2 regions of the Erwinia sp. LJJL01 genome follow, and region 1 is predicted to be linked to the other one. Evidence: predicted binding sites of a transcription regulator. Region 1 holds the regulator's gene; the other holds the start of a gene.
The links. Region 1 encodes Fur, which represses iron uptake genes when iron is present. Its sites were predicted from a motif close to ATAATAATGAGAACNACTATCAA; they were not measured.

Region 1 (10,789 bases):
AAGCCGTGCCAAACGTGGCGAAAGGCATTATCGGCACGCTGGTTGCGCCGGTCAGCGGCAAAGTTGTCGCCATTGACCAGGTTCCGGATGAGGCCTTTGCCAGTAAAGCGGTAGGCGATGGCCTGGCGATTCTGCCAACCAGCAGTACCGTTGTATCCCCTGCTGCAGGCACCGTGGTGAAAATCTTCAATACCAACCATGCCTTCTGCCTGGAAACGGAAAAAGGGGTTGAAGTAGTGGTGCATATGGGGCTGGATACCGTGACGCTGGAAGGAAAAGGTTTCACCCGCCTGGTGGAAGAGGGCAGCCAGGTGGTCGCCGGTCAACCGGTGCTGGAAATGGACCTTGAGTTCCTCAATGCCAATGCCCGTTCGATGGTCAGCCCGGTCGTGGTCAGCAACATCGATGATTTCGCTGGCATCACGCTGCTGGCGGGCGATACGGTGGTTGCCGGTGAGACCCGGTTATACGAAATTAATGGCTAAGCCACCCGGCTGAGGCTTGATTAAAAGGGCGGGAAGCAATTCCCGCCCTTTTTTTATGAGATTCCCGCAACAAACGGTTGTTTCGCCTCCCCGCTTTGTGGATCATACTCCGTTATTTGACAGCTAATTTATACTCGTCATTCTTCAAGTTGCAGCTGTGTTGGCTGCGTGTGTTCACCCCAGTCACTTACTTTGTAAGCTCCCGGGGATTCTCACACTTGCCGCCTTGCCGCAACTCGAATTATCTAGAGTAAATGCCATGCATTATTGAGGAAATTGAGATGAGTGAGGCTGAAGCCCGCCCAACTAACTTTATTCGTCAGATCATCGACGAAGATCTGGCGAACGGTAAGCATGCCACCGTGCATACCCGCTTCCCGCCTGAGCCGAACGGTTACCTGCATATTGGTCATGCAAAATCTATCTGCCTGAACTTTGGCATCGCGCAGGATTATCACGGGCAGTGCAATCTGCGTTTTGATGACACTAACCCGGTGAAAGAAGACCTGGAGTTTGTTGAGTCAATTAAACGTGACGTGAAGTGGCTTGGCTTTGAGTGGAGCGGCGAAGTACGCTACTCATCTGACTATTTCGAACAGCTGCACAACTATGCGGTTGAGCTGATCGGTAAAGGTCTGGCTTACGTTGACGAACTGTCACCTGAGCAGATCCGTGAATACCGAGGTAGCCTGACGGCGCCGGGTAAAAACAGCCCTTACCGCGACCGTAGCGTGGAAGAGAACCTTGAGCTGTTTGCCAAAATGCGCGCCGGTGGTTTTGCTGAAGGCACCGCCTGCCTGCGTGCAAAAATCGATATGGCGTCCAACTTTATCGTGATGCGCGACCCGGTTATCTACCGCATTAAATTCGCCGAGCACCACCAGACCGGCAACAAGTGGTGCATCTACCCGATGTACGATTTCACCCACTGCATCTCCGATGCGCTGGAAGGGATCACCCACTCGCTGTGTACGCTGGAGTTCCAGGACAACCGTCGCCTGTATGACTGGGTGCTGGACAACATCACCATCCCGGTGCATCCGCGTCAGTATGAGTTCTCACGCCTGAATCTTGAATACGCCATTATGTCCAAGCGTAAGCTCAACCTGCTGGTCACTGAGAAAGTGGTTGAGGGCTGGGATGACCCGCGCATGCTGACCGTGTCTGGCCTGCGCCGCCGCGGTTACAGCGCGGAATCAATTCGTGAGTTCTGCCGCCGTATTGGCGTGACCAAACAGGATAACAACGTGGAAATGGCCGCGCTGGAATCCTGTATTCGCGACGATCTCAACGAAAACGCGCCGCGTGCGATGGCCGTTCTTGACCCGGTAAAAGTGGTGATCGAAAACCTGCCTGCGCATCATGAAGAGATGATCAGCATGCCGAACCATCCGAGCAAGCCGGAGATGGGTACGCGCGAAGTGCCGTTCAGCCGTGAGATCTGGATCGATCGTGCTGACTTCCGTGAAGAAGCGAATAAGCAGTACAAGCGTCTGGTGATGGGCAAAGAAGTGCGCCTGCGTAATGCCTACGTGATCAAAGCTGAGCGCGTAGCCAAAGATGAAGAGGGCAACATTACCTGCCTGTTCTGCACCTGCGACGTGGATACGCTGAGCAAAGATCCGGCCGATGGTCGTAAAGTGAAAGGCGTGATCCACTGGGTGTCCGCAGTTCACGGCCTGCCTGCGGAGTTCCGCCTGTATGACCGTCTGTTCAGCGTGCCAAACCCGGGCGCAGCAGAAGATTTCCTGACCACCGTTAACCCGGAATCCCTGGTGATTCGTCACGGTTACGTCGAAGCGGGCATGCAGCAGGCTGAAGCTTCTGCACCTTACCAGTTCGAGCGTGAAGGTTACTTCTGTGCCGACAGCGTCTATTCCAGCGCCAGCAATCTGGTGTTTAACCGCACCGTTGGCCTGCGCGATACCTGGGCGAAAATGGGCGAATAAGCCGTAATCAGCTATATAAGAGGGCGATGATTCGCCCTTTTTTTCGTCCGCTGGATACCGCTATCAGCGACGTATCGACAATCTCACCTGAAGGATATTGCATGTCTGGATTAGCCGAACAAGCCAGCCGCAGCGTGATTGTGCTGCATGAACTGATCGCCGAAGTGTTTCACGGCGACGGCAGTAAAGTGCCCGAACTGCTCGCTCATTTTGCCCCCGAATTCACCATGGTCACTCCCGGTGGAAAAATGCTGGCGCTGGCAGACGTTGCCGCACTGTTTACCCGCCTGACTGGCGGACGTCAGGGCGTGGAGATTCGTATTGAGCAGTGCCAAATTATTTCGCAGTCAGAGCAGGATGTGGTGATTCATTACCATGAGCTGCAGCAGCAGGGGGATGTGCATACTCATCGTATCTCGCTGGCGGTGATTGACTGTAGCGCAACCCCACCACGCTGGCGCTATTTGCAGGAAACGATGGTTGCCGACTAGTTACCGTACTAGTTCGCGAGTGTGATTTTGTGTAGACTATGCGGCATTAATGCCGTTTAGCCAGTGGAATATCCCGGCGCGTGCGTTTTGTTACCGTTTCTCGCTAAGGATTTGCCATGGCTCTGCCTGCTTCTGCTGCTCCGTTACCCTCCACGCTGTGGGGGACCTTAATCATCAGCGGCACCATTATCGGTGCCGGGATGTTCTCCCTGCCGGTGGTCATGTCGGGGGCGTGGTTCCTCTGGTCTTCACTGTTGCTGATCCTCACCTGGTTTTGCATGCTGCTTTCCGGGCTGCTCTATCTTGAGGCCAGCCTGCATTATCCGCCGGGCGCCAGCTTCGATACCGTTACGCGCGACCTGTTAGGGCGCGGCTGGAATCTGGTTAACGGGTTGTCGGTGGTTTTTGTGCTCGGCATTCTGACCTACGCCTATATCTCTGCCAGCGGGGCGATTATTCAGCACAGCCTGAGCCAGCTGAGTGTCGATCTCTCTGCCCGCACCGCCGGGCTGCTGTTTGCGCTGCTGGTGGCGCTGTTTATCTGGCTGGGTACGGCCGTGGTCAGCCGCATGACGCTGATCTTTCTCGGTGCGAAGGTGATCACATTCCTGATGATTTTTGGCGGCTTGCTGTGGCACATCGAGCCGGTGAATCTGCTCGACAGCGCGGCGGAAGACGGCCACTACCTGCGTTATCTCTGGGCGGTAGTGCCGTTCTGCCTGGCCTCATTTGGCTACCACGGCAATATTGCCGGGCTGGTGAGTTACTACCGTAAAAACGCCGGGCGCGTCAGCCGCTGCCTGGTCTACGGCACGCTGCTGGCGCTGGCAATTTACCTGGTGTGGATCGTCGGCACCATGGGCAATATTCCACGCCATGACTTTAAAGCGATTGCCGCACAGGGGGGGAATATCGATGTGCTGGTTGCGGCGTTGTCCGGCGTACTGCACAGTCAGTACCTGAATCTGCTGCTGGATATCTTCTCCAACTTTGCCGTGGCCTGCTCATTCCTCGGCGTCAGCCTGGGCTTTTTTGACTACCTTGCCGACCTGTTTAAGCTGGATAACTCTGCCACAGGGCGCCTGAAGACCACCGTGCTGACCTTTATTTTCCCGCTTACTGCCGCGCTGATCTGGCCCAACGGCTTTCTACTGGCGATAGGTTATGCCGGGTTGGCTGCTACCCTTTGGGCGGTGATCACGCCCGCGCTGCTCGCCTGGCAGTCGCGCCGCCGCTTTGCCACCGCGGCCTGGCGGGTGAGGGGCGGCGTTGCGCCCATCGTACTGGTGCTCTGCTTTGGCGTGCTGAATGCCCTGGTATCACTGCTCTCATACGGTCACTGGCTGCCGGTATTCGGCGAATAGCAGGCATAAAAAAACCGCTGGCAGGCAGCGGTTTTTACACAATCATGGAGATTACTGGTCGTGCAGAGTCTCGTCTTCGCGGCAGTCGCCCAGAGCACAGTGACCGTAAAGATAGAGGCTGTGGTTGCTCAGTTTGATGCCGTGGCGCTTAGCGATTTCACGCTGGCGCTCCTCGATGTATTCATCACGAAACTCGATAACTTTACCGCAGTCCAGGCAGATCAGATGATCGTGATGGTGCTGCTGGGTCAGTTCGAAAACGGATTTACCGCCTTCAAAGTTATGGCGGGTAACGATCCCCGCGTCGTCAAACTGGTTCAGCACGCGGTAAACCGTGGCCAGACCAATTTCTTCGCCCATATCAATCAGGCGTTTGTACAAGTCTTCCGCACTGACGTGATGGCCCTCTGGTTCCTGAAGCACTTCCAGAATTTTCAGTCGGGGAAGCGTGACTTTCAGGCCGGCCTTCTTTAATGCGGTGTTATTGTCAGTCATGCGGATATTGTCCTGTTACTTTGCTAGTCACTTAGTGGCTGAAAAGCCATGAACATCGGTCGACGCTAAAGCTGAATGCGTCTCAGTATAGAGCTGATAGTTCGAAATGAAAACTAAAAGGGATGCCTGAACCGCTGAGGGATGTAAGGATTAATGTCGTTACATCCTGGGAAGCGCGCGCCCGAATTATGCTGGGTTAACATTTCGTTCTCCCTCATCTCATCACACTCGGTAAACCAAGTGTCGTCAAACAGTGTGACGGGCGCTGAGTAAGCGGGTAACCGATGGGGTTATTGTACAGTTTTGCAGGTGAAAGTTACAAACATGTATCTATTACTTCTATAGGAAAAACCACTGACTTGATGTGAGATAACTCCCACATCAAGCCGCTGTGGTTAGGCTTCGATGATTTCTTTCAGCTGAAGTTCATCAAAAATCTGTTTTACCCACTTTTCAACGCGTTCGTTAGTGAGTTCTGGCTGGCGGTCTTCATCAATCGCCAGACCGAGGAAGTTGTTGTCATCTGCCAGGCCTTTAGAGGCTTCGAAGTGATAGCCTTCGGTCGGCCAGTGACCAACGATAATCGCCCCGTTCGGTTCAATGATGTCGCGAATGGTACCCATCGCATCACAGAAATATTCAGAGTAATCTTCCTGATCGCCGCAGCCAAACAGCGCGACCAGCTTACCGTTGAAGTCGATCTCTTCCAGCGTTGGGAAGAAGTCATCCCAGTCGCACTGGGCCTCACCGTAGTACCAGGTGGGAATGCCCAGCAGCAGAATATCAAAGGCTTCAAGGTCTTCTTTGCTGCTTTTGGCAATATCACGAACTTCTGCAACATCTTTACCCAGCAGTTTCTGGATCTGTTTTGCAATGTTTTCCGTATTGCCTGTATCGCTGCCGAAGAAAATGCCGACGAGTGCCATGAGTTTAATAACCTCTTGAATCTTAATGATATGGTGACTGCTGAATTTTTCGCAGATATCGCTAATGATAACAGACCGCCGGAAGCGGATAAACGTGTAATGCTGCTGGTTTTGTCGCTGAGTGCTTAAGCCAGGCGATCAGGATTGATGACGCTGCAGCTGTTCCAGCAGCATCTCTTCAATCAGTTCGCTGCGACTCATATTGCGCTCTTCTGCCAGCTGGTTCAGGGTATCAACCGCGTCGCTGTTCATTTTCAGCTCAACGCGCTTCAGGCCGCGCACTTTATCCCGCTTCAGCTGGTTGCGCTTGTTGATGCGTAGCTGCTCATCACGCGTTAGCGGATTCGTTTTAGGTCGTCCCGGGCGACGTTCATCTGCGAACAGATCGATCGTTGTGCGGTCCGTGTTCTCTTTTGCCATAGGGATAGTGATACTGAAAGGCTGAATTTCTGAAGACCAGGGTCGTTATGCCGCGTGAAGAATCAGCAGCGGCAAATTTTAGCGCGCCATCATACCCCAGCGAAAGTGATGACGACAATCATTTATACCCTTCATTCTTCAAGCCGCAGATGCGTTGGCTTCATCCATTATTCGGCCCATCCCTGGACCTCCCCCCTTCGGGACCACTGTAGACAGCGTTCAAATCTGCTCCGGGCAGATTTGTCACCCCTGTCACAGAGCGATCTATGCTGCCGGGGACTCATGGCCTTGCCGCCTTTCTGCAGCTCGAATTATTTTGGCTATATCAACCCGAGGAAATAATTGTTTTTACAGCGCAAAAAATCGACGGATTGCGCGTAACACGGCATCAGGTTTTTCCGCATGTACCCAGTGGCCGGCTCCGGCTATCACATGCGCACGCGCCTGAGGGAACTGAGCTAGCAGGGCATCACGGTACTCATCCGCCAGATAAGCCGAGCGTTCGCCGCGGATAAACAGTGCCGGATGCGGGCAGGGGGCCAGAGGCTGCCAGCCAATAATCTGGTCGTAACACTCCCACAGCACCGGCACGTTGAAGCGCCAGTCACCTTCATGGAATGATTTCAACAGAAACTGGATCACGCCTTCTTCATCTATATGCAGGCGCATCAGCGCGGCGGCTTCGCTGCGCGTTTTAATTCCGGCCTGCGACACCGCTTGCAAGGCGGCAAAAATGTCGTCGTGATGGCGAGTGCTATAAGCCACGGGGGCGATATCGATGACCACGATCTCACCTACACGCTCGGGGGCCAGCGCGGCCAGCGCCATCGCGATCTTGCCACCCATGGAGTGGCCAATAAGGCTGAAGCGTTCAACCTTGAGTTCATCGAGCGTATCGAGGATATCCTGCGCCATCAGCGCATAGCTCATCTCATCAGCCCGCGGCGAAAGCCCATGATTGCGCACATCAATTTGAATCAGACGACGGTCATCTTTTAACCCTCGCGCCAGCACGCCAAGGTTATCCAGGCTGCCAAACAGACCGTGGATTAGCACCAGCGGAAGATCGTTTGATGCGGATTGTTCAGATTGCAGGCGGAAGTTTAAATTCATAGAGAAAGTTCTTACAGTTGATGTGAAGGCTTAGGGTATCATGGATCCCACAATTTCTGCCGCAGGCGCCATATGCGGTTACGATCTTTTTGCGGCATATTCCGACTTTTGCCCTGAAATGGGTCTGGCGCTACAACCCGGCAGGATTTAACTTTATAATCCTGATGTTAGAACTGGATCGGTTGAGCACGGGCGATCCCGACGATCGTTTTCGTCTCTGTGACCCGCGTTCTGACACAAGCACTAACCGTACTGGATAAAGATGAAAACGATAGAAGTCGACGAAGAGCTATACCGTTATATTGCCAGCCACACTCAGCATATTGGTGAAAGCGCATCGGATATTTTGCGCCGCATGTTGAAGTTCACTGCGGGTCAGACGGCTCCGGCTACAGCGGCAACATCCGCTGCAGCGGCGGGGAAAGAGCCAGCAGCGAACACGGCGGTGAAAACTGAAGCCCGTCCGCAGGATCGTGTGCGTGCGGTACGTGAACTGCTGCTTTCTGATGAGTATGCCGATCAGAAAAGAGCAGTGAACCGCTTTATGCTGGTTTTATCGACTTTATACAGTCTGGATGCCAAAGCGTTTGGCGCAGCGACAGAGTCTCTGCACGGTCGCACGCGCGTTTACTTCGCGGGCAATCAGCAAACGCTGGTAGAAAATGGCACCCATACCAAGCCGCAGCACGTTCCGGGCACGCCGTACTGGGTGATCACCAACACAAATACTGGCCGTAAACGCAGCATGGTTGAACACATAATGCAGTCGATGCAGTTCCCGACGGAACTGACTGAGAAAGTTTGCGGTACCCTCTAACTGAAGCGTCAGGGAGAAGCGCCAATGGCCAATCACCCCCGTGCCGGGCAACCCGCCCAGCAGAGCGATTTGATTAACGTTGCACAATTAACATCTCAGTATTATGTCCTGCAGCCTGAACTGGGCAATGCAGAGCATGCGGTGAAATTTGGCACCTCCGGCCATCGCGGTAGCGCGGGTCGTCACAGCTTCAACGAGAATCACATTCTGGCTATCGCGCAGGCGATTGCCGAAGAGCGTAAAAAGAACGGTATTACCGGCCCTTGCTACGTGGGTAAAGATACCCACGCGCTGTCTGAGCCCGCCATTATTTCCGTGCTGGAAGTGCTGGCTGCCAACGGGGTGGATGTGATTGTCCAGCAGGATAATGGCTATACGCCAACGCCGGCGATCTCCAATGCTATCCTTGAGCACAACAAATCTGGCGGCGCACAGGCGGACGGCATCGTCATCACGCCTTCGCACAATCCACCAGAAGATGGCGGCATCAAGTACAACCCGCCGAACGGTGGTCCGGCGGATACTAACGTCACCAAAGTGGTGGAAGATCGTGCCAATGCGCTGATCAAAGATGGCCTGAAAGGCGTGCAGCGCATGACGCTGGATCAGGCCTGGGCCAGCGGCCACCTGACGGAAAAAGATCTGATCCAGCCTTATATTGAAGGTCTGGCCCAGATCGTTGATATTCCGGCGATCCAGAAAGCGGGTCTGAAAATTGGTGTGGATCCCCTTGGCGGTTCCGGTATCGCCTACTGGCAGCGTATCGCGGAGTTCTACAACCTCGATCTGACTATCGTAAACGATGCTGTCGACCAGACTTTCCGCTTTATGCATCTGGACCATGACGGCGTGATCCGTATGGACTGCTCGTCTGAATCTGCCATGGCTGGCCTGCTGGCGCTGCGTGACAAATTTGACCTGGCCTTTGCCAATGACCCGGACTACGACCGCCACGGTATCGTGACTCCGGCCGGTCTGATGAACCCGAACCACTATCTGGCGGTGGCGATTCAGTATCTGTTCCAGCACCGTCCACAGTGGGGCAAAGACGTCGCCGTGGGTAAAACCCTGGTGTCGAGTGCGATGATTGACCGCGTGGTGGACGATCTGGGCCGCAAGCTGGTGGAAGTTCCGGTTGGCTTCAAGTGGTTTGTGGATGGCCTGTTCGACGGCAGCTTCGGTTTCGGTGGCGAAGAGAGTGCGGGAGCTTCCTTCCTGCGCTTCGACGGTACCCCGTGGTCGACTGACAAAGACGGCATCATCATGTGCCTGCTGGCGGCTGAAATCACGGCTGTGACCGGTAAGAACCCGCAGCAGCATTACGATGAGCTGGCGGCCCGTTTTGGCGCACCGAGCTATAACCGTATTCAGGCTCCGGCAACCTCCGCGCAGAAAGCCGCGCTGTCAAAACTGTCGCCTGAAATGGTCAGTGCCGACACGCTGGCGGGCGATCCGATCACTGCGCGTCTGACGGCGGCTCCGGGTAACGGTGCTTCCATCGGTGGCCTGAAGGTAATGACTAAAAACGGCTGGTTTGCCGCGCGCCCTTCGGGTACTGAAGACGCTTACAAGATCTACTGTGAAAGTTTCCTCGGTGCCGAGCATCGTGCGCTGATTGAAAAAGAAGCCGTGGAAATTGTCAGTGCGGTGCTGAAAAACGCCTGATTGCTGACACGCTGAATAAGGGCTGCTCACGCTGTGAGTGGCCCTTTTTTTATTGCAGAATTACGGAATAAAGCGGTAGCCGACGCCGGTTTCCGTGATCAGATGCTGCGGCTGTGCCGGGTCGTGCTCCAGCTTCTGGCGCAGGTGGCCCATATAGATGCGCAGATAGTGGCTGTGCTCAACCGCATTGGGTCCCCAGACCTGAGTCAGCAGCTGGCGCTGAGTCATCACCTTGCCGGGATGATTAAGCAGGCTGACCAGCAGGCGAAATTCTATCGGCGTCAGATGCAGCTCTTCACCGTGACGGGTAACGCGACGGGTGGCGATATCCACGCTGACGCTGCCAAAAGTGACCTGTGCGCTGAGGCTGTCACTGCTCTGGGCCGGACGGTGGCGGAGCGCCACGCGCACCCGCGCCATCAGTTCGCCCACGCCGAAAGGCTTGGTGAGGAAATCATCGGCCCCGGCATCCAGCGCCGCGATTTTATCCTGCTCATCGCTGCGGGCGGAGAGCACGATAACCGGCATGCTGCTCCACTGGCGGATCTCACGGATAAACTGGCTGCCATCACCGTCCGGCAGCCCGAGATCGAGGATCGTCAGCTCCGGCTTGCGCGTTGCTGCTTCAATCAGACCGCGGCTCAGCGTGTCTGCATCAACGACACGAAAACCTTCCCCCTCCAGCGCCAGGCGCAGAAAACGGCGGATCTCTTTTTCATCTTCCACAATCAGAATGGTGACCACATTGCCTCTGCTGCATAACCGCGTAATAGAAGCTAATTTAGCAAAAAGTAGACAGAGCGTCTGTGATAGTTCGCAATCACCTGAGGGGTTAACAGAGTCGCTTTAATCATGCTATTCACGCTACGATTTTAACAATCATGTAACTAAGTTTCAGTCAGGCTGAATTAATAGGCTTTTTTTTCGCCAAAAGTGGTCTGATCAGTAGTAAAATTACACCAGAAGCGCTACTATTTTAGTCAGATTACAGACAGCATCTTTTCAACAATTATTCAGGAGGACGTATGAGTCTTTATCACAACTATTCACCCACACGGATTTTC
Region 2 (10,789 bases), 540 kb from region 1:
GAGTCATCAGGGTGCTGACTTCACCGGCGAAAAAATAACCTAAAAGTGTCATTGGCACTAAAAGACGTTTTTATCGCAAGTTATGTGAGCTGGGGCGAACAGGCGCGATCTGCGCATTCTCATACAGCGGGTCAATCATTTTCAGCAGGATTTGGCTATCCCCGATCGGCGGGATTCTATAGCGTAAAGCGATGATCAAAACTATTGAAACGCTGCTTATTGATGTTCCTGCTATCCGTCCACATCGCCTGGCAATGGCCACGCTTCAGGTGCAAACGCTGGTGCTGGTCCATCTGGTGTGTGAGGACGGGTTTGAGGGCTGGGGAGAAGCCACCACCATTGGTGGCCTGAGCTACGGCGACGAAAGCCCCGAGAGCGTCAAAGTCAATATTGACCGCTGGATGACGCCGTTACTGATCGGTCAGGATGCGCGCCGCATCGCCCAGCTGATGGCGCGCCTGAATAAATCAGTGCAGGGCAACCGCTTTGCTAAATGCGCAATTGAAACCGCCTTGCTGGACGCTCAGGCACGGCGTCTGAATATTGCGCTCAGTGAACTGCTGGGAGGACGGGTGCGCGATGCGCTACCGGTGGCCTGGACGTTGGCCAGCGGCAGCACCGATAAAGATATTGCCGAAGCCCGGCAGATGTTAGCCCTGCGCCGTCATCGTATTTTTAAACTCAAAATCGGCCTGCGCGATGTTGATGCGGACGTGGCGCACGCGCTGGCCATCAGGCAGGCGTTGGGGGATGAGGTCAGCGTGCGCGTCGACGTCAACCAGGCCTGGAGCGAGCGCCAGGCCGAGCGCGGAATGGCAGCACTGGAAGCCGGCGGCATTGATGCCGTTGAGCAGCCGATTGCGGCAGAAAATCGTGCCGGACTGGCGCGACTGACCCGCCGTTTCAGCCTGCCAGTGATCGCGGACGAAGCGCTGAAAGGGCCGCGCGATGCTTTCGAGCTGGCCCGCCACGCTGCCGCCGACGTGTTCTCGATAAAAATTACCCAGTCCGGCGGGCTGACGCAGGCGCGCCGGGTTGCCGATATTGCCCAGCTGGCAGATATCGCGCTTTACGGGGGCACCATGCTGGAAGGCGCCGTAGGCACGGCCGCCACGGCGCATCTCTGCGCCACCTTCAACGATTTGAGTTTCGGCACTGAGCTGTTTGGCCCGCTGCTGCTGACCGAAGATATTCTCAGTGAACCGCTAGTTTATCGTGATTTTATGCTGCAGGTCCCGACCGGGCCCGGGCTGGGCATTGCCCTCGATCGCGACAGGATCGCGGCGCTGCGCCGCCGTTAACAGGAGGAAATTTCACCATGCTATTTCACGTAACTATGGATGTGAATCTGCCGCAGACGATGGCGGAAAATGTCGCCAGCGAACTTAAGGCACGGGAAAAAGCCTACTCGCAGGCGCTTCAGCGTCGCGGCAAGTGGCGACACATCTGGCGCATTGCCGGGCATTACGCCAACGTCAGCGTATTTGACGTCGATAGCGTTGAGGAGTTGCACCAGCTGCTGAGTGAGCTGCCGCTTTATCCCTTTATGACGATGCAGATAGTGCCGCTGTGCCGCCACCCTTCGGCGGTGCGTGTGGACGATCGTTAAATACTTTCTCATCCTGAGCTGTACCTGAAATGGAGCGTCAATATGAACAGCAAAGAGATCGACAACCTGGTTAACTGCTTTATCGTCAAAACCGCGAAAGGCACGGTGAACCCACGTATTCAGCAGGTCACCGTTCGTCTCCTGAGCGATCTGTTTAAAGCGATTGAGGATCTGGGCCTGCAGCAAACTGAGATCTGGAAAGGGCTGGAATATCTGGCCGATACCGGTATCGCTCAGGAGATGGGGCTGCTGGCTGCGGGAACCGGACTGGAGCGTTTTATGGATATCCGGGCGGATGAGGCTGAAGCGAGGGCGGGGCTGCACGGTGGGACACCGCGCACCATCGAAGGTCCTCTCTATGTGGCCGGGGCGCCAGTCTGTCAGGCCTGGGCGCGGCTGGACGATGGTTCTGAAGATAACCAGGGCGAAGTGCTGTTGATGCAGGGCACGGTATGGAACGAAGAGGGTCAACCGCTTCCCGGCGCCAGCGTTGAGGTCTGGCACGCCAATACCCTCGGTAATTACTCGTTCTTCGATAAAAGTCAGAGTGCGTTTAACCTGCGTCGTACCATCATTACCGATGAACAGGGGCGCTATCAGTTCCGCAGCGTCGTGCCGTCAGGGTACGGCTGCCCCCTGACGGGCCGGTGCAGCATCTGCTCAATCAGCTGGGGCGGCACGGTCGGCGTCCGGCACATATTCACTTTTTCGTGACTGCCGCCGGCTACCGTAAGTTAACCACCCAGATCAACATTGATGGTGACGAATACCTGTGGGACGACTTTGCTTTTGCCAGCCGCGAAGGCCTGGTGCCTGAAGTCCATAAAGTGAACTCGCCAGAACAGATAGCCAGTAAAAATCTGAGTAAACCCTTCACCTCAATCGACTTCGACTTCACGCTCTATCAGGAACGCGCTGCCGTGCCTGACTCGGTCGTTGAACGCCGACATGCGCAGGGCTAGATGAGACGGGGCGACCGCAGTAACCGGTCGACCCGGACGGACGATGTCCTGATTAACCAATCGTCATCAGACTGGCATTTCCCCCCGCCGCAGCGGTATTGACGCTCAGCGAACGCTCCAGCAGCAGGCGCTCCAGCAGCAGATTGGTTTCGCCGCGGGCAAAGCCCTGCACCGAAACAATTGCGCCGTCGCGGGCTGCTACGGCTTCACACAGGCTGCGCAGCTGATCGGCATCGCCATGATAGATCACCGCATCAAAGGTGGTGCTCTCCAGCGGCTTTGCGGCCAGCGAAATGCGCTGCTGCACAATCGCAGGGAGCTGCTGGCGCAGAGTGCGATGCAGATCGTCGTCCGCCCACAGCGCCTGACTACCGACTGCCGTCACGGCCGCCAGCTGCACCAGCGCGTCCTGCTCGTTATCCGCCAGGCACAGCACCTGTTCGCGCGGCAGCAGGGCAAAGGTGTTGCGCTCGCCGGTTGGGCCAGGCAGCAGGCGCACGGTTCCACCCTGGCCCAGTACCTCGTAGCGCGCACAGCAGGCGGCGAGTTCCGGACGATCTTTCGCCCATTCGCTTAGCGCCTGATGCGGCGCCAGCAGAGCAGGGCGCAGAACGGCATCGACCGGGCGCTCTTTATCCTGACGATCGAGCGTCACGCGCAGTGCGCCGTCCGGGCGGTGCGACAGCAGGCGGTAAAGATAGAGCGGGCCACCGGCCTTCGGACCGGTACCGGAGAGACCCTCGCCGCCAAACGGCTGCACCCCGACCACGGCACCGACCATGTTGCGGTTAACGTACAGGTTGCCAACGTGGGCTTTCTGCGTCACCTGAGCAATGGTCTCATCAATACGCGTGTGCACGCCGAGCGTCAGACCGTAACCGGAGGCATTAATATGCTCGATAATCTGCGGCAGCGCGTTACGCGCATAGCGCACCACGTGCAGTACCGGGCCAAACACCTCTTTGGTCAGGTCCGTCACGCTGTTCAGCTCAATCAGCGTTGGCATCACAAAGGTACCGGTCTGCCATTCGTGGCGATCTGCTGCCTGCGGCTGTGCGGCCTGGAACACGCTAAAGCCCTTGCTGCGCATGGTCTGGATATGCTCATCAATATTGGTTTTGGCCTCGGCATCAATCACCGGGCCGATATCGGTTGAGAAGCGCTCCGGGTTGCCCATGCGGCACTCGGCCATGGCACCGCGCAGCATCTGCAGCGTGTGCTCCGCCACGTCATCCTGAATACACAGCAGGCGCAGCGCCGAGCAGCGCTGGCCTGCGCTGTCGAACGCCGAAGCGACGATATCCGTCACCACCTGCTCGGTCAGCGCCGAGGAGTCGACGATCATCGCGTTCATGCCGCCGGTCTCTGCGATCAGCGGAGTCGGGCGGCCCTGCGGATCGAGGCGCCCGGCAAGGTTACGCTGCAGCAGGGTGGCAACGGCGGTAGAGCCGGTAAACATCACGCCGCGCACGCGCTCGTCCTGTACCAGCTGGGCGCCAACGGTTTCGCCGGCGCCCGGCAGCAGTTGTAACGCGCCAACCGGCACGCCAGCCTCATGCATAATGGCCACGGCCTGCGCGGCGATCAGCGGGGTCTGCTCGGCCGGCTTCGCCAGCACGCTGTTACCCGCCGCCAGCGCGGCAGCCACCTGGCCGCTGAAGATCGCCAGCGGGAAGTTCCACGGGCTGATGCAGACCACCGGGCCTAGCGGACGGTGGGTTTCGTTATCAAAATCGTCGCGCACCTGGCCCGCATAGTAGTGCAGGAAGTCTACGGCTTCACGTACTTCGGAGATGGCATTGCTGAAGGTTTTACCGGCTTCACGCACCAGGATGCCGATCAGTTGCTGCATCTGGCCTTCCATCATTACTGCGGCGCGTTCGAGTATCGCGGCGCGCTCCTGCGGCGGGGTGGCAAACCAAATCGCTCCTTCGCTGACGGCGGCATTGAGCGCGGCGGAGACTTCTGCGCGGGTGGCGCTGCGCACATAGCCCACCACATCTTTCGGCTCGGCGGGGTTAACCACCGCCACGCTTTCACCGCTTTCCAGTTCGGCATCAATCAGCGGCTCTACCTGCCAGCTCTGGCTGGCGCTGTTCAGCAACGCGCTGGAGAGCGAGGCAAGGCGATGCTCGTTAGCGAGATCCAGACCGGCGGAGTTCTGACGTTTCTCACCGTACAGATCGCGCGGCAGCGGGATTTTCGGATGCGGCAGGCCCAGAGCGCCTTCAGCGTGCGCCAGCTTCTCGACCGCTTCCACCGGATCGGCGACCAGCTCGTCAAGCGGCAGCGTGGCGTCGGCGATACGGTTAACGAACGAGGTGTTAGCGCCGTTTTCCAGCAGGCGGCGCACCAGGTAGGCCAGCAGGGTTTCATGCGTGCCGACCGGAGCATAGATGCGGCAAGGGCGGTTGAGTTTGCCGTCCGCCACTTTACCGACCACCTGCTCGTACAGCGGTTCACCCATGCCGTGCAGGCACTGGAACTCATACTGGCCAGGATAGTAGTTGTTGCCCGCCAGCTGGTAGATGGCTGCCAGCGTGTGGGCATTATGGGTGGCGAACTGCGGATAGATCAGGTTTGGCACCGCCAGCAGCTTGCGTGCGCAGGCCAGGTAAGAGATGTCGGTGTAGACCTTGCGGGTGTAGACCGGGTAGCCTTCCAGGCCGTCCATTTGGGCGCGTTTGATTTCGCTGTCCCAGTAGGCGCCTTTCACCAGACGGATCATCAGGCGGCGACGGCTGCGCTGGGCGAGGTCGGTCAGGTAGTCGATCACCATCGGGCAGCGTTTTTGATACGCCTGAATCACGAAGCCGATACCGTTCCAGCCTTCCAGCTCCGGTTCGAAGCACAGTTTTTCCAGCAGATCGAGCGACAGCTCAAGGCGGTCGGCCTCTTCAGCATCGATATTAATGCCGATGTCGTAGGAGCGTGCCAGCAGCGTCAGCGATTTAAGGATTGGGTACAGCTCCTCCATCACGCGCTCGTACTGGGCACGGCTGTAGCGCGGGTGCAGTGCGGAAAGCTTGATTGAAATGCCCGGACCCTCATATATGCCGCGCCCGTTAGAGGCTTTACCAATCGCGTTGATCGCCTGCTGGTAGGAGAGCAGGTAGGCTTTCGCATCCTGCGCCGTCAGCGCCGCTTCGCCCAGCATATCGTAGGAGTAGCGGAAGCCTTTCTCTTCCAGCTTGCGTGCGTTAGCCAGCGCCTCGGCAATGGTCTCTCCGGTGACGAACTGTTCGCCCATCAGGCGCATCGCCATATCCACGCCTTTGCGGATTAGCGGTTCGCCGCTCTTGCCGATAATGCGGTTCAGTGAACGCGACAGGTTCGCTTCGTTGTGGGTAGAGACCAGGCGGCCGGTGAACAGCAGGCCCCAGGTGGCGGCGTTTACGAACATTGACGGGCTGCGGCCAAGGTGGGAGTGCCAGTTACCGTTGCTGATTTTGTCGCGGATCAGGGCATCGCGCGTTGGCTTGTCGGGAATACGCAGCAGCGCTTCCGCGAGGCACATCAGCGCCACGCCTTCCTGAGAGGATAAAGAGAACTCCTGCAGCAGGCTTTGCACCATTCCGGCGCGCCCCGTTGCACCTTTTTGGTGACGCAGCTTGTCGGCCAGCTGGTAAGCGAGGCGATGCGTGGCTTCCGCCAGCGGCTTTGGTAAACGCGCCTGCTCCAGCAGCATCGGCACCGCTTCGGTCTCCGGGCGGCGCCAGGCGGAAGTGATAGCGGCACGGGCTACGGACTGCGGCAGGATCTGCTCGGCGAAGTCGAGGAACGGCTGATGCTGCGACTCCTCCGGCGGGCGCTCATCGCCCTCTACTTGCTGGCCGTTTGTCGGGATCTCCGGCAGCGCGCTGCCCTGTTCCACCTGCTGCAGATAGTTAAATATCGCCTGCTTGATCAGCCAGTGGGGCGTGCGGTCAATCTGCTGCGCTGCCAGTTTAATGCGCTCGCGCGTTGCGTCGTCCAGCTTCACGCCCATAGTGGTTGTGCCCATGCCTTACAGCTCCTGAATCAGTAATCAATATTCGATGAGGTGCAATATCACTGATGTTGCAACTTTGTGCAACCCGGTTAAATGTGACCTCGCCCTCATTCCTGAAAACCGCCATTTTGTTAACGAGCAAAAAGCGGCATGGATATTGCTGCAAGAATCCGGCCAGTTATGAAATGTGACGTATTACCTGGTTTTTTTTCGGGTTGTTACCGAGGTGCAACCCGGTTAAATGTGACGCAGTGCAACCTGCTGACATTTGAACGTAACTAGCAGGTGAAATGGCTGTGGATGATGTGTTAAATCGTTTGTGCGTCAACGCCGATTACGGCAGGATACCGCCCCCGGCAGAGAGCCCCCTGTGAAACGTGCCCCGTTCCGGCCGCTTCACGGCGCGTCTTTCGCCTGAGGATACTGATAATAAGTGGAGAACCTGAATGACTTTAAGTACACCGATGATGGTGACATTCTGTATTTATATTCTCGGCATGGTGTTGATCGGTTTTATTGCTTACCGCTCAACGAAAAACTTTGACGACTATATTCTGGGTGGCCGCAGCCTGGGCAGTCTGGTCACCGCGCTGTCAGCCGGGGCATCCGACATGAGCGGCTGGCTGCTGATGGGCCTGCCGGGGGCCATTTTCCTCTCAGGCATTTCTGAAAGCTGGATCGCCATAGGTTTGACGATCGGCGCTTACCTAAACTGGAAGATTGTTGCTGGCCGTCTGCGCGTGCAGACCGAGCACCATGACAATGCCCTGACGCTGCCGGACTACTTCTCCAGCCGCTTCGAGGATAAGAGCAAAGTTCTGCGGGTGATTTCCGCCCTGATCATTCTGGTGTTCTTCACCATCTATTGTGCCTCTGGCGTGGTGGCTGGTGCGCGTCTGTTCGAAAGCACTTTCGGTATGAGCTATGAAACGGCCCTGTGGGCCGGTGCCGCAGCGACTATCGTTTACACCTTTGTTGGCGGCTTCCTCGCGGTGAGCTGGACCGACACCGTGCAGGCCAGCCTGATGATTTTCGCGCTGATCCTGACGCCGGTCATGGTTATTCTGGCAGTCGGTGGCCTGGGTGATTCACTGGAGGTGATCCGCGCGAAAAGCGTTGAGAACCTCGACATGCTGAAGAACCTTAACTTTATCGCTATCGTCTCCCTGCTGGGCTGGGGCCTGGGCTATTTTGGCCAGCCGCACATCCTGGCGCGCTTCATGGCTGCTGACTCCCACCGCTCGATTCGTAGCGCACGTCGTATCGGCATGACCTGGATGATCCTGTGCCTCGGCGGTGCCGTGGCGGTGGGCTTCTTCGGTATTGCTTACTTCCAGAACCATCCGGATCAGGCTTCCGGCGTATCTGAAAATGGTGAGCGTATCTTTATCGAACTGACGCGTATTCTGTTCAACCCGTGGATTGCCGGGATCCTGCTGTCGGCCATTCTGGCGGCGGTGATGTCGACGCTGAGCTGCCAGCTGCTGGTCTGTTCCAGCGCGCTGACGGAAGATCTGTATAAAAACTTCCTGCGCAAAAATGCCACTCAGCGCGAGCTGGTGTGGGTAGGGCGCCTGATGGTGCTGCTGGTGGCGGTGATTGCTATTGCCCTGGCGTCTGACCCGAACAACCGCGTGCTGGGCCTGGTGAGCTATGCCTGGGCGGGCTTTGGTGCTGCCTTTGGCCCGGTGGTGCTGCTGTCGCTGATCTGGAAACGCATGACGCGTAACGGCGCGCTGGCGGGGATGATCGTGGGTGCGGCAACCGTGCTTATCTGGAAGCAGTACGCCTGGTTTGGCCTCTACGAAATTATTCCGGGCTTCCTGTTCGCCTGCATCGCGATTGTGCTGTTCAGCCTGCTGGGCAAAGGCCCGTCGGCGGCGGCGCAGCAGCGCTTTGATGCTGCGGAAGCGGAGTATCAGGCAGACTAACGCTCAAGGGCCAGCCCATTCTGGCCCTTTTCATTTACGCCCACCCCCACCGTTACATCTGCTTAATGTTTTTTCCCCTCACAAAACTCGAAAATATCCCTTGCCCGGCTTGTATTTCTTCCTTCGATAATGATAATCGATATCGTTCGTATTTTACTTATCTTTACTGGATTTGACTGAAGTTAACAGTTAGAGGGTTATGGCATGTTTGTCCCGTTTCTCATCATGTTACGCGAAGGGCTCGAGGCGGCGCTGATTGTCAGCCTGATCGCCAGCTATCTGAAGCGTACTCAGCGCAGTCAGTGGTTCCCCGCCATGTGGATTGGGGTGTTTGCCGCTGCCGCGCTCTGCCTTGCCCTTGGCTGGTTTATCAATGAAACCACCGGTGAATTTCCGCAGAAACAGCAGGAGCTGTTTGAGGGTATCGTCGCCGTGGTCGCGGTGGTGGTGCTCACCTGGATGGTGTTCTGGATGCGTAAAGTGTCACGCAACGTAAAGGCACAGCTGGAAGACGCCGTCGACAGCGCCCTGCAGAAGGGCAACAGCAGCGGCTGGGCATTGGTGTTGATGGTCTTTCTTGCCGTGGCGCGTGAAGGGCTGGAGTCGGTATTCTTCCTGCTGGCCGCCTTTCAGCAGGACGTGGGCTACGCGCCCCCGCTCGGCGCGATGCTTGGCCTCGGCACCGCCGTGGTGCTCGGCATGCTGATCTACTGGGGCGGCGTGCGCCTTAACCTGGGCAGTTTCTTCAAATGGACCAGCCTGTTTATCATTTTCGTCGCGGCTGGCCTGGCGGCGGGGGCGATCCGCGCCTTTCATGAAGCCGGTTTATGGAATCACTTCCAGGACGTGGCATTTGATTTCAGTCATACCCTCACGACGCACAGCGTGTTTGGCACTCTGCTGGAAGGCCTGCTGGGCTACCAGGAAGCGCCGAGCGTCAGCGAAGTGGCGATGTGGTTTATCTACCTTATTCCGGCTCTGCTGCTGTTTATTATGCCGGGACGTGTTGCAACCTCCACAGCGCCTGGCGTGCGCTGATTCCGCCGGACGGGCCTGGCCCGCCGATGATAATACTTTGACAGGGATTACCTCTATGACCATGCATTTTCGCCGTCATGCGCTGAACGCCGCGCTGCTGGCTACTTTGACGACATCCGGCGCGGCGCTGGCGGCTGATATTCCCCAGGTTAAGGTCAGCGTAAATGACAAGCAGTGTACCCCGATGACGCTGACGGTGGACGCGGGTAAAACCCAGTTCATCATCAAGAACGACAGCCAGAAAGCGCTGGAGTGGGAGATCCTGAAAGGGGGGATGGTGGTGGAAGAGCGTGAAAACATCGCGCCGTCCTTTACCCAGAAGCTGACCGCCAACCTGGAAGCCGGGGAGTACGATATTACCTGTGGCCTGCTGAGCAACCCGAAAGGTAAGCTGATTGTCAAAGCCAGCGGCAGCAAAGCCAATGATGGCAAGCCGGACGTGCTGCAGCTGGTCGGACCGATTGCCGAGTACAAAGTGTACGTGACCAAAGAAGTCGAGCAGCTGGTTGCCAGTACCAAAGCCTTTACCGATGCGGTGAAAGCCGGAGATCTGGAAAAAGCCAAAGCCCTGTTTGCGCCAACCCGCCAGCACTACGAGCGCATCGAGCCGATCGCCGAACTGTTCTCCGACCTCGACGGTGCCATTGACGCCCGTGAAGATGACTTCGAGAAGAAAGCGGAGGACCCGAATTTCACCGGTTTCCACCGCCTGGAGAAAGTGTTATTTGCTGATAACACCACCAAAGGGATGGATAAATTTGCCGACCAGCTGTACACAAATGTGCTGGATCTGCAGACCCGCATCAACGAACTGGCCTTCCCGCCGGGTAAAGTGGTGGGCGGGGCTGCCGGTCTGATTGAGGAAGTCGCGTCCAGCAAGATTTCGGGTGAAGAAGACCGCTACAGCCGTACCGACCTGTGGGATTTCCAGGCCAACGTTGATGGCGCGCAGAAAATTGTTAACCTGCTGCGCCCGCTGGTGCAGAAACAGAACCCGCAGCTGCTGGCAAAGGTGGACGGTAACTTTAACAAGGTGGATACCATTCTCGCCAGGTACCGCACCAAAGACGGCTATGAATCTTACGACAAATTGACCGATGCGGACCGTAACGCACTGAAAGGCCCAATCACGGCGCTGGCCGAAGACCTTTCTCTGCTGCGTGGCACGCTTGGCCTGGACTAATCAGAAATGGCAAAATCCGTTGACGACGTGGCGCTGACGTCACGCCGTCGTTTACTGAAAGGAATGGGCATCCTC

Region 2: efeU (iron uptake transporter permease EfeU) is a predicted target of Fur. The motif match lies at 8,623-8,645, and genes of this name have one in related genera.

Annotation. Positions count from the first base shown of each region.
Region 1 covers NZ_CP178576.1:3,288,556-3,299,344, forward strand. Annotated here, with positions in the region: gene nagE (PTS N-acetyl glucosamine transporter subunit IIABC) at 1-485, shown strand, start outside; gene glnS (glutamine--tRNA ligase) at 767-2,434, shown strand; gene ACLI4M_RS16300 (hypothetical protein) at 2,536-2,925, shown strand; gene mtr (tryptophan permease) at 3,042-4,289, shown strand; gene fur (ferric iron uptake transcriptional regulator) at 4,341-4,784, opposite strand; gene fldA (flavodoxin FldA) at 5,180-5,710, opposite strand; gene ybfE (LexA regulated protein) at 5,849-6,130, opposite strand; gene ybfF (esterase) at 6,479-7,243, opposite strand; gene seqA (replication initiation negative regulator SeqA) at 7,506-8,060, shown strand; gene pgm (phosphoglucomutase (alpha-D-glucose-1,6-bisphosphate-dependent)) at 8,085-9,725, shown strand; gene kdpE (two-component system response regulator KdpE) at 9,786-10,469, opposite strand; gene ACLI4M_RS16345 (YbfA family protein) at 10,751-10,789, shown strand, end outside.
Region 2 covers NZ_CP178576.1:3,823,912-3,834,700, forward strand. Annotated here, with positions in the region: gene ACLI4M_RS18955 (muconate/chloromuconate family cycloisomerase) at 192-1,301, shown strand; gene catC (muconolactone Delta-isomerase) at 1,319-1,609, shown strand; partial or broken gene catA (catechol 1,2-dioxygenase) at 1,652-2,571, shown strand; gene putA (trifunctional transcriptional regulator/proline dehydrogenase/L-glutamate gamma-semialdehyde dehydrogenase) at 2,624-6,574, opposite strand; gene putP (sodium/proline symporter PutP) at 7,009-8,493, shown strand; gene efeU (iron uptake transporter permease EfeU) at 8,698-9,531, shown strand; gene efeO (iron uptake system protein EfeO) at 9,587-10,714, shown strand; gene efeB (iron uptake transporter deferrochelatase/peroxidase subunit) at 10,721-10,789, shown strand, end outside.